3 regions of the Clostridium sp. DL1XJH146 genome follow, and region 1 is predicted to be linked to each of the others. Evidence: riboswitches for the same ligand, from Rfam matches in the RefSeq annotation. Region 1 holds a riboswitch; each other region holds the start of a gene.
What was found. Region 1 has a riboswitch for molybdenum cofactor ahead of ACVHXK_RS08660 (aldehyde ferredoxin oxidoreductase N-terminal domain-containing protein). Riboswitches for the same ligand answer to the same signal wherever they lie in the genome.
Positions count from the first base shown of each region.

Region 1 (3,243 bases):
TTTGTGATGTATTTTAGAGTATTGCCCTATGTTGATTATGTTAAAATTTATTTATATCCTTTTATTTATTTTAGTACTATCGTTATAGGGGTAGTATTACTTAGATGTGGTAAAAATGATATAGTATAGTATTCGCTTTTGAAGCTACACCGTATTGATAGGTTTAAATTAATGTTGTTTTTTACTGTAAATAATTTATAATAATTTTATTAAGGGTTACGATAAAAGCCCAAAATAAAATAATAAAATAGGTAATGAGAAGTTTGATATTTCATTGCTTTGTAAGAATACATTTTAAAAATATAAATGTATTTGATTATTTTGAAGGTAATTTATAAAGGAGGTATTATGAAAAAGAAAATATTTTTGTTAAGTTTAATTTTTATATTAGTTACGCTTACCTTAACAGGATGTGTTCCAGGAGATGGTAGATGTACTTCTGATAACCCAGCAGGTTTCATTTGGGGGATTTGGCATGGTTGGGTTGCCCCAATTTCTGTTGTTTTAGGATTTTTCAGTAGAGATATAAGAATTTATGAAGTTGCTAATACAGGTTGGTGGTATGATTTTGGTTTTTACATTGCAATTATAAGTGGTTTTGGGAGTGTATCTTTAGCTCGTAAGCATAAATCAAAGAAAGATGACTAGTTTATACTTACTACAAATTGTTATTATATGATAATTGATAATTTTATTATAAATATTAATAGACAACAAAAAAATATCTAAAAAAGCTATTTTTTTTGTTGTTTAGAGTCTTTGATTTTTCTGTATTTATCTCTAATTTTAGAAAATATAAATTCAAATGTTACTAGCGTTGTCACCGATATTAGCAAATATATAAGATAGTTTAATGATAAAAAATCATTATATACAATATCAAAATAATTGGTTATTTTATCTGCAACGTAAAATGCAAGTCCAAATCCAATAAAAGTAGTTATTAGTTTAGAAATTTTAAATTGTTTCATAATATACTAAGTCCCCCAGAAATTTAATGAATAATTAGATGTTAATATAAACAAACATTTTATAAGTACAATTTTAATGCAAAAACATACTTTAGTATAACATATAGAGTAAATCATATCAAATATAACAATGTTTGTATACTGCAGATTAGATAGTGGATAATAATATTTTAAAAAGGATATATATGTTATAATATCCATAATTATGAGCCTGAAAATTTAAAATATTTATAATAATAGAATATATAGGATGAAAATTGACATTAATAATCTTGGTGTTTATAAAAATGTAATTGAAAAATTAAACAGTTGTAAAATAGATATAATACAAGAAAATATGAATGAGGCAAAGAGGTTAGAAGAACAAAATGAACGAATTATAAAGGAAAAAGCAGAACTAAAAAAAGCTGAATCTAATCCTAGTTATATTGAAATACAAATGCAAATAGAAGAATATAGTAAAGTTGTTAGAGATAAGCATAAAAATCATACTAACAAAATAGAAATAGTATGAATACAAATCTTCATTTGGGCCATTTTGATCTGTTAGTATTTCTTTAAGATTATCTTTTTCTTGTTATTTTGTTACAATAGGTGAAACACACAATCCACTATATGGAACTTGAAAATTGACATGGCTATAGTAAAAGATTACATTAATGTTAAGCACTAAAATAATTTCTATATAATTATATTAAAGTAAGAATGTCCGAGCCGTATTACCTAAAATATATTTATGGTAACCGTGCCATTGAGTATGAATGGAAATTATTATGCCTCCCGTATTTGGCAAGGACACAATTATATTATTAATATCAAATATAAAGGAGGTAAGTTTATGTAAGGTTATTGGAAAAAGCTGCTAAGAATAAACCTTACAGATAATACATTTACGATAGATTCAATTGATGAAAAATACCTTAAATTATTGCTGGGCGGAGCAGCTCTGGGAGCTAAAATTATCCTAGACGAGGTTAAGCCAAAAGTAGATCCACTTTCACCAGAGAATAAGATAATATTTGCTTTAGGATTTATGCAGGCATTAAATTTTCCGGGTAATGCAAAGATGTATCAAATGAATGGGTCAAAGATGCCGTAGAAACTGGGAGCATTATCAAAAAAAAATTAGGGGATAAGAGAATTAATACTTCAAATATAGGTCCTGTAGGTTGTCATAGGCATATCCATATAACATTACCTGATGGTACAGTTCTAGATGGTAATGGTCCTGAGTATGAAACTCTTGGAATGATTGGGTCTGGACTATTAATAGATGATTTAATGGCTATTGCACTAATTAATGATAAAGCTAATCGTGTTGGTGTGGATACTATTTCTTTAGGTTCATTTATAGGTTTTATAATTAAATGTTATGAGGCTGGATTTCTAAGTGAAGAAGAAATTGGAATTGTTTCTAAATGGAGCGATAATGATACACTTCAGTATCTAATTGACAAATTAATTAAGTTAGAAGGAATAGGAAGCTCTTTAGAAAAAGTATTAGAGGCGCAGTTGAAATAATTAATACCTCCTTTATTGGTATAATTATACCAAAAGGTTTTGTTGGTGGTGATACTTTTGTTGGAATTATGGCTATGGCAGATGATGATATGGTTGTTGGAGTAGCAGGACAAGCAAAAGGAGAAAAAGCTCGTTTAACTGGTGAGGAAATTGCAAAAAAAGCACTATCAGCAGGAAAAACTACTTCTCCAGATTATTTTCATATTGTTGCACCCCCAGGAGAAGAAGAATACTATCTTAAAGGAATTACTGATGTAATTGATTGTATACCATTCTTTGGAGGAAGTGCTGACGATAATTCAATTTCTGGAGAATAGAAGATATTTACATATAAGGGGGAGCTTTTGCAGATGGTGAGCCAGCTCTTAAGAAATATGCGAAATGGAGTGGCAAGAAAGTAGATAAACTGCATAGAATCTGCGGAAAGTGTTTTAGAAGAAACATAAGAAAAATTAGGTGTACCTGCAGGTGCTTTTCATCTTGTACACTGTGGTGGACGTCGTGCTGGAATAGGTGATAGAATTGATGAGGTTGCAAAACAAATTAAAAATGCAGCAGGTGATGTACCTTTCATAGCTGAATTTACTTTTGGTTAATATGGTTATGAAGATGATGGAATAAACACATGTGGTGGATTGATGCTTTCATTTACAGGTTTTTCAAAATAGTTAAATTTTTAGACAAATTTCACATATAAAAAAACTCCTTCTTGTATACTATATCATGTAAAGTATTTATAGGAAGGAGTTTT
Region 1 covers NZ_JBTVVN010000014.1:27,335-30,577, reverse strand. The annotation lists gene ACVHXK_RS08680 (prolipoprotein diacylglyceryl transferase family protein) at 1-129, shown strand, start outside; gene ACVHXK_RS08675 (hypothetical protein) at 349-648, shown strand; gene ACVHXK_RS08670 (hypothetical protein) at 735-971, opposite strand; gene ACVHXK_RS08665 (hypothetical protein) at 1,222-1,485, shown strand; molybdenum cofactor riboswitch at 1,667-1,784, shown strand; gene ACVHXK_RS08660 (aldehyde ferredoxin oxidoreductase N-terminal domain-containing protein) at 1,831-2,070, shown strand; gene ACVHXK_RS08655 (aldehyde ferredoxin oxidoreductase C-terminal domain-containing protein) at 2,082-2,492, shown strand; gene ACVHXK_RS08650 (FIST N-terminal domain-containing protein) at 2,471-2,809, shown strand; partial or broken gene ACVHXK_RS08645 (hypothetical protein) at 2,975-3,088, shown strand.

Region 2 (3,243 bases), on a different contig from region 1:
AGTGCAATTTCATCCCCAAAGCCTTCTCTTAATGCTGTCATTTTTGCCACTTCTACAATTACATCTGGATTTCCAAATTTCAAGTCCAGTTCAATTTTCTCTCTAGAAATCAATCCCATATCAACTAATTCCATAGCACAAGCTATTGTTGAACCTAATGTGATAGGGTCCATACCATATTCATTACATATAAAATTGGCAACGCATATTGCATCAATTTCTTTTATTCCACAGTCTGCCCCTAGTGACCAACCAGCTTCATATTCTGGTCCTTCTCCCATTATTCCTTTATATTTACCTGAAGGTATTTTAGTAATTCTTCCACATCCTATTGAACAAGCAAAGCAACCTTTTGGTTTAACTTGAAGTTTTTCGTTCATCGCTTCTCCGCCTGTCTCATCTGCAAATTCAAAAATTCCTCCATCTCTCCAGTTCCTAGTTGGAAGTGCACCTGATTCATTTAAAATATTAACAAGTATTTGTGTTCCATAAGTTCTAAGTCCTTGTCCTGTTACAGGGTTTTCTTTTAATTTTTGTCTAGCATCCTCGAATTTTTCCATAAATTCTTTAGGATTTGCAACATTAATTGATTTAGAGCCCTTAACTACAACAGCTTTTAAATTTTTAGAACCCATTACGGCACCTAAACCCGATCTTCCTGCCGCTCTATGCTTATCATTCATTACTGTTGCATATAATACCAATTTCTCTCCCGCTGGTCCTATACATGCAACCTTTGCATTACTATCTGTTTCCTTTAGTAACTCATCCGTTGTATCATACACTGTTTTACCCCATAAATGCTCTGCACCCCTAAGTTCAATAATGTTATCCTTTACATAAAGGTACATAGGTTTTTCAGCTATTCCCTCAAAAATAATTCCATCATATCCTGCAAATTTTAATTCAGGTCCAAAGTATCCGCCTGAATTTGAAGCACCTATTGTTCCTGTCAGTGGAGCCTTTGCAATTACTTCGTATCTGCCTGCTGAGGAAGCTAATGTTCCTGTAAGTGGTCCTGTTAAAAAGATTAGTTTATTATCATGTCCTAAAGCATCTACTTTTGGGTCTACTTCATTTACCATTATTTTCGTTCCAAGTCCTCTAGCTCCAAGATATAATTTTGCATCTTCCATGTTTAGCGGTTCTGTTTTTATTTCACCATTATCCAAATTTACACGAATTAATTTTCCACACCATCCAAACATTATTTATCCCCCTCCTCAAATAATTCTTTAAACTTATCAGCTACAAGTTTCTTTTTGTCTAACTCTGAAGGAGTTGGTTCTTTAAATTCTAACGCATTTGCCGGACATAATTTAACGCAATAAGGATCTCCGCCACACAAGTCGCATTTGACTACTTTCTTAAGCTCAAAATTATAACTCATGTTTCCAAAAGGACACGCATTTATACATAGTTTACAACCTATGCATTTCTTTTCATCAATGAGCACTACCCCATCTTCATTTTTGTAAATTGCTCCTGATGTACATACTTTCATACATGCAGGGTCTTCACATTGCAAACACGTAATAGGTACTGATATAGCTGCTTTTTCATACTGATATACAGTTATTGCAGCATTTTGAGGATTAAACGATTGTGTTTTTGAAAATGAACATGCCATCTCACATGTTCTGCAGCTAATACATTTTTCGGGTGAAATCATTAATACTTTAGCCATTTTCAACTGGTCACCATACTTATAGAGTTTCACCTTGGATACTCTATTGATGCCAGCTTCCACCTCCTTTTTTTATTCGAACTGCTCCTTTGCGCAATGGCAGGCATAAAAATTACTTCTTATACCCTATCGTCTCTAAGGCCAATTTTGGTCAATGGAGATCGGAGTCATTTCAATTAGCTAAAGTTTTATAAATATGTATTTAAAATATGTGATTAATATATATTATTATTGAAAATAATTAGATATGATTAGTAAATTGATTTATTTATTTATTCAGTTTTTTTAACTTTTATTATAGGTATATTATATCATCATTTGATAATATTTACTATTATTGATAAAAATTAAACTATTTATAATTTTTAGTATAATAATAACTCTTCTGAGCCAATTTTCTTAGAAAAGAGAAATAAATCTTGATAATATAATAAAAAACCACAATATATTTTCCTAATATTAAGAAAATTTATTGTGGTTTTTAAATATGTTATAGTATTCACAACCTATTTATAAATCTATTATGTCAAATTCTTGCTCAAGCAAATCTACAAATAGAATTCTTTTACTAAGCAATTTGCCTCTTTTTAAAAGTAATTTTAAGGCTTCACTTACTTGAATTGATGCAATTTGTGCAGGAGTAAATGATGGATTACCTAAATCTACTTTTTCTTTGTTTCCTTGCTTATTTTTTTCACCATTGTATAAAAAATTTAATGTTCTATCTCCTGGAAGAATAGTTGTAACTTGTCCATACCAACCTGATATAGCTCCATGTACCATAGGTATTTCTAGCTTTTCACAAAGTTCTTGTAATAATAATCTTGCATCAATGGAATCCAGTGCATCTACAATAACATCATGTCCCTTTAGAATTTCCTCTCCATTTTCAACATTAAACATTTTATCAATTGGCATCAGTTTTATAGATGAATTCACAGTTTTCATTCTCTCTTCTGCTTTTTTAGCTTTATTCATTCCTAATGCTTTTTCATCTGATAACAATTGTCTATTTAAATTTGTTTCATCAAATGTGTCTCCATCAACAACTGTAATATGGCCTATGCCAAGCCTTCCTAGCATCTCTATTATATATCCACCTAGTCCACCGCATCCTATTACACATACCTTAAAATCCTTTAACTTATTATTTTCTTCTTCACTTAGCATACTCATATTCTTTTCATATCTTTTCTGCATTTTCTATCCTCCTCCTACTGGTGGAAATAGAGCTACCACATCTCCATCTGTAAGTTCTCTATCAAGTTCTCCATCAAACCCATTTATTAAAAGTATTGCTACTTCTTCTACATCAATTTCTAATTTTAATACAATATCTCTTACAGTTGTTCCTTCTTCCAATTCCATTTTCTGCTTTTTCTCTCTTCCCTGTCTAAAAGTTGCAAAAAGCCTTACTTCAACTTCCAATTTATCACCTCCTGTGCTTGTTTTTCTATGAAATACCTATAAATTCACTTACTTATATTCATATATTCATTATTAATGGACACTCTATAATTATCTGAATAATTGGATAATTTTAATTTATTATATCA
Region 2 covers NZ_JBTVVN010000026.1:38,589-41,831, reverse strand. The annotation lists gene ACVHXK_RS12710 (aldehyde ferredoxin oxidoreductase family protein) at 1-1,208, opposite strand, end outside; gene ACVHXK_RS12705 (4Fe-4S dicluster domain-containing protein) at 1,208-1,720, opposite strand; molybdenum cofactor riboswitch at 1,756-1,866, opposite strand; gene ACVHXK_RS12700 (HesA/MoeB/ThiF family protein) at 2,198-2,887, opposite strand; gene ACVHXK_RS12695 (MoaD/ThiS family protein) at 2,891-3,115, opposite strand.
Region 2: another riboswitch for molybdenum cofactor. It lies ahead of ACVHXK_RS12705 (4Fe-4S dicluster domain-containing protein); the one in region 1 lies ahead of ACVHXK_RS08660 (aldehyde ferredoxin oxidoreductase N-terminal domain-containing protein).

Region 3 (3,243 bases), on a different contig from region 1:
CCCTCAAAAGTTATTTCCCATGATGTTGAAGCTGCTGCGTCATCTGCTGATTTCTCTTCCGTTGATGTTTCTTCCGAACCAGTAGCTATTTCTATACTAAGTACATCTTTAATATTAGTTGATTTTGGCATATCTTCTGTAAACTTTACTGAATATTGTCCTTCTTCTTCATAAATTATTCCTTTAAGTAAATCTTCGCTAGTAACCTCTGTGCTATATCCATCAGATGCTGTAATTGTATAAGAACCTCCATTCAAACCAGCAGCTTCAACTAATTCATCTAAAGCAACTCCTGTTTTCTTTCTTGCATCTCTTGCAGTAAACTTTTCAAGTGATTTTGCTGCTGAAACAAAACTTGTATCATCACAAGTTAAAACAAGTATATCTTTAACTTGCATACCCTTTGGAAGGTCTGGAGATAAGAATAATGGTACATTTTCACCTGTAGTCTTGATATAACCTTGCAATAATACATCAATTTTTTCACTCTTCTCAAATCCATCTGCTGCCACAAAATTCACATCTGAAGTAGCGTCTGGAATGTATTCCTTAAATAAATCATCAACTTTTATTGCTTTATCATCACTATCATAATAAGTATAATCTTCCTCAGTTAAACCTTTTGTAGCAGTTTCTAAGAAAACTATTTTACTAGGACCTTCAGAATTTTCTACAGAAGCTCCATCACCTTTTACAAAATTGATTTCAACTAAATTAGACGTCCAATACATTGTACGCACATCATTAATTGCCGCTCTTATTGGTTGTGTTTTTTCATCTAGTCCTTCTCCATCAAATTCAAAAGCTAAAACGATATCTTTTTCTGATATAATATCCATTGGAACATCTATAGAATATCCATCGCCTGCTATTAATCTTATTGTACTAAAATCCTTTTGACTTATCTCTTTTGAAGCTAAAATATCATCTAATTTTACTCCTGTAACATCAGTCTCTTGTGTTTCGCCAGCTGAAGTTAAGTTTTTCATATGCTCAGTTACAGTTTCCATAGCGTATATATCATTATAAGCTACTTCAAAATCTTCATCTAATCCTGTTAGTTTCAAACTTCCTTCATAAGTATAACTTCCACTTGCATCACCATTTGAAGCGTTGTTACTAGTACTACCACATCCTGTTAGCATAAATATTGATAAAGCTACTACCAACATTGCAACTACTCTCATTTTAAGTTTTTTCATTTTTTAATCCCCCTGTAATTTTCTATACATAAATTCAAACCGTACACAACGGCATCAGAAGTTATAGTTGCACCCGTAATGGCTACAACTTGATTTTCTTCTTTTTTTGCCATTATTACGAGTTCAATTTCATTTTCAATAGGAAGGTAGAATCTTTTTAAGAACCATTCCTCCCTAACATAACCACCATAATCTTCTGTTTCATTTTCTTCTAATATGACAACATTCCTTACATCTTTGCCATCGATTTCAAACAACATTTCTATGTCGTCTTCATAGCCTAAAGCCCTAACTACTTGTACAATATTTCCTTCTTCATTTTCATACACCCTAACTATTTCATCTGTTTCATATTCTTTTAACCTAGTCAATTTTTCATAACCACTACTATTTAATTTTTCTAAATACTCATCTTGACTACATCCAGTAATAGCACATAATGCAAACACAAATATACACAATAAAACTGGTATTAGTTTACTTTTCATTTTTTCCCCCTAAAAAAAAAATCTTTCCTTATATTTTATAGGAAAGAGCGTAAAATAAACCTTCTCTTTTCCTAAACGGGAGGCACTTAAATTTCTCTAAATACCCATCGGTTATTTAATCATAGACTCATCTTTAGACTAAATAACTCAGAGATTGCTAACATTCTTATTAAATTTTAAAATCTTAAATAGGCATCATTCCTTTGAATTATTCTATTTTAAATTATGCCTTTAAGTAAAATTACTTTGAAATTGTAATTTTAGGTAATTGTAAACTTATACAATTATTATAACCCTGATTTTCACTAAAATCAACAATAATAGTTTTTCCATACAACAGAAACTATTTCCCATTATCATTTAAAATATTACAAATCAAAAAGTTAAAAATAGAGTGGTGAATTTCACCACCCTACTAATTTTTTAATTATAAAAACATCATTATTTATAATCTTAATTTTAAATAGAAACTATCTTGCTAACCATCCACCATCAACAGCTATAGTATATCCTTGAATATATCTAGAAGCATCTGATGCTAAGAATACAACAGCGCCTTGTAAATCAGTAATCTCTCCCCATCTTCCTGCAGGAATTCTTTCTAAGATTGCTGCACTTCTCTCTGCATCAGCTCTTAATGGAGCAGTGTTGTTTGTAGCCATATATCCTGGTGCTATAGCATTAACATTTATACCATATTTAGCCCATTCGTTAGCCATTAATCTAGTTACTCCCATAACTCCACTCTTACTTGCAGTATAAGAAGGTACTCTTATTCCACCTTGGAATGAAAGCATTGATGCAACACTGATTATATTTCCTGGAGTTCCTTGTTTAACAAATTGATTAGCAGCAGCTTGACTGAAGAAGAATACTGTTTTAATGTTTATGTTCATAACATCATCCCAGTCTTTTTCACTAAATTTTAAAGCATCTTCTCTTCTGATTATACCAGCGTTATTTACTAATATGTCAAGTTTACCAAAAGTTTCAACAGTTTTTTCAATAATTCCTGCTATTGGCTCTATGCTCATAAGGTTTGCTTTAATTCCTAAGAATTTTCCACCTAATTCTTTAACTTTTGCTTCTGTGTCAGGCATGTCTACATAGTCAACTCCAACAACAGTTGCTCCTGCTTGTACTAAACCTAAAGTCATTCCTTGTCCTAAACCTGTACTAGCTCCTGTTACAATTGCAACTTTTCCTTCAAGATTAAATTGATCTAATATCATTTTTAAATCCTCCTAATTTTTAATTAATTCCTTAAATTTTTAGTATATATATATTAAATATCATAATACTCTAAATAAAATTATAATAACTCTCATATTGCAACTAGTTTAATTCAATTTTATGTGATTTTAATTTTTCCCAGTCAAATACTACTCCTGTTCCTGGTATATCAGGTGATATTGCTCTACCATTTTCAAGTACTAAAGGTCTTGTAGTATACTTATCAATTGGAAAACTGTGAACTTCTAAGTAACTATCATTTGTTATTGCTGATAGTAAACTAACATGTAATTCTTGCATCCCATGTGTGCATACTGGAA
Region 3 covers NZ_JBTVVN010000002.1:124,638-127,880, forward strand. The annotation lists gene ACVHXK_RS02115 (molybdopterin-dependent oxidoreductase) at 1-1,202, opposite strand, end outside; gene ACVHXK_RS02120 (FMN-binding protein) at 1,199-1,690, opposite strand; molybdenum cofactor riboswitch at 1,738-1,855, opposite strand; gene kduD (2-dehydro-3-deoxy-D-gluconate 5-dehydrogenase KduD) at 2,161-2,922, opposite strand; gene ACVHXK_RS02130 (mandelate racemase/muconate lactonizing enzyme family protein) at 3,026-3,243, opposite strand, start outside.
Region 3: another riboswitch for molybdenum cofactor. It lies ahead of ACVHXK_RS02120 (FMN-binding protein); the one in region 1 lies ahead of ACVHXK_RS08660 (aldehyde ferredoxin oxidoreductase N-terminal domain-containing protein).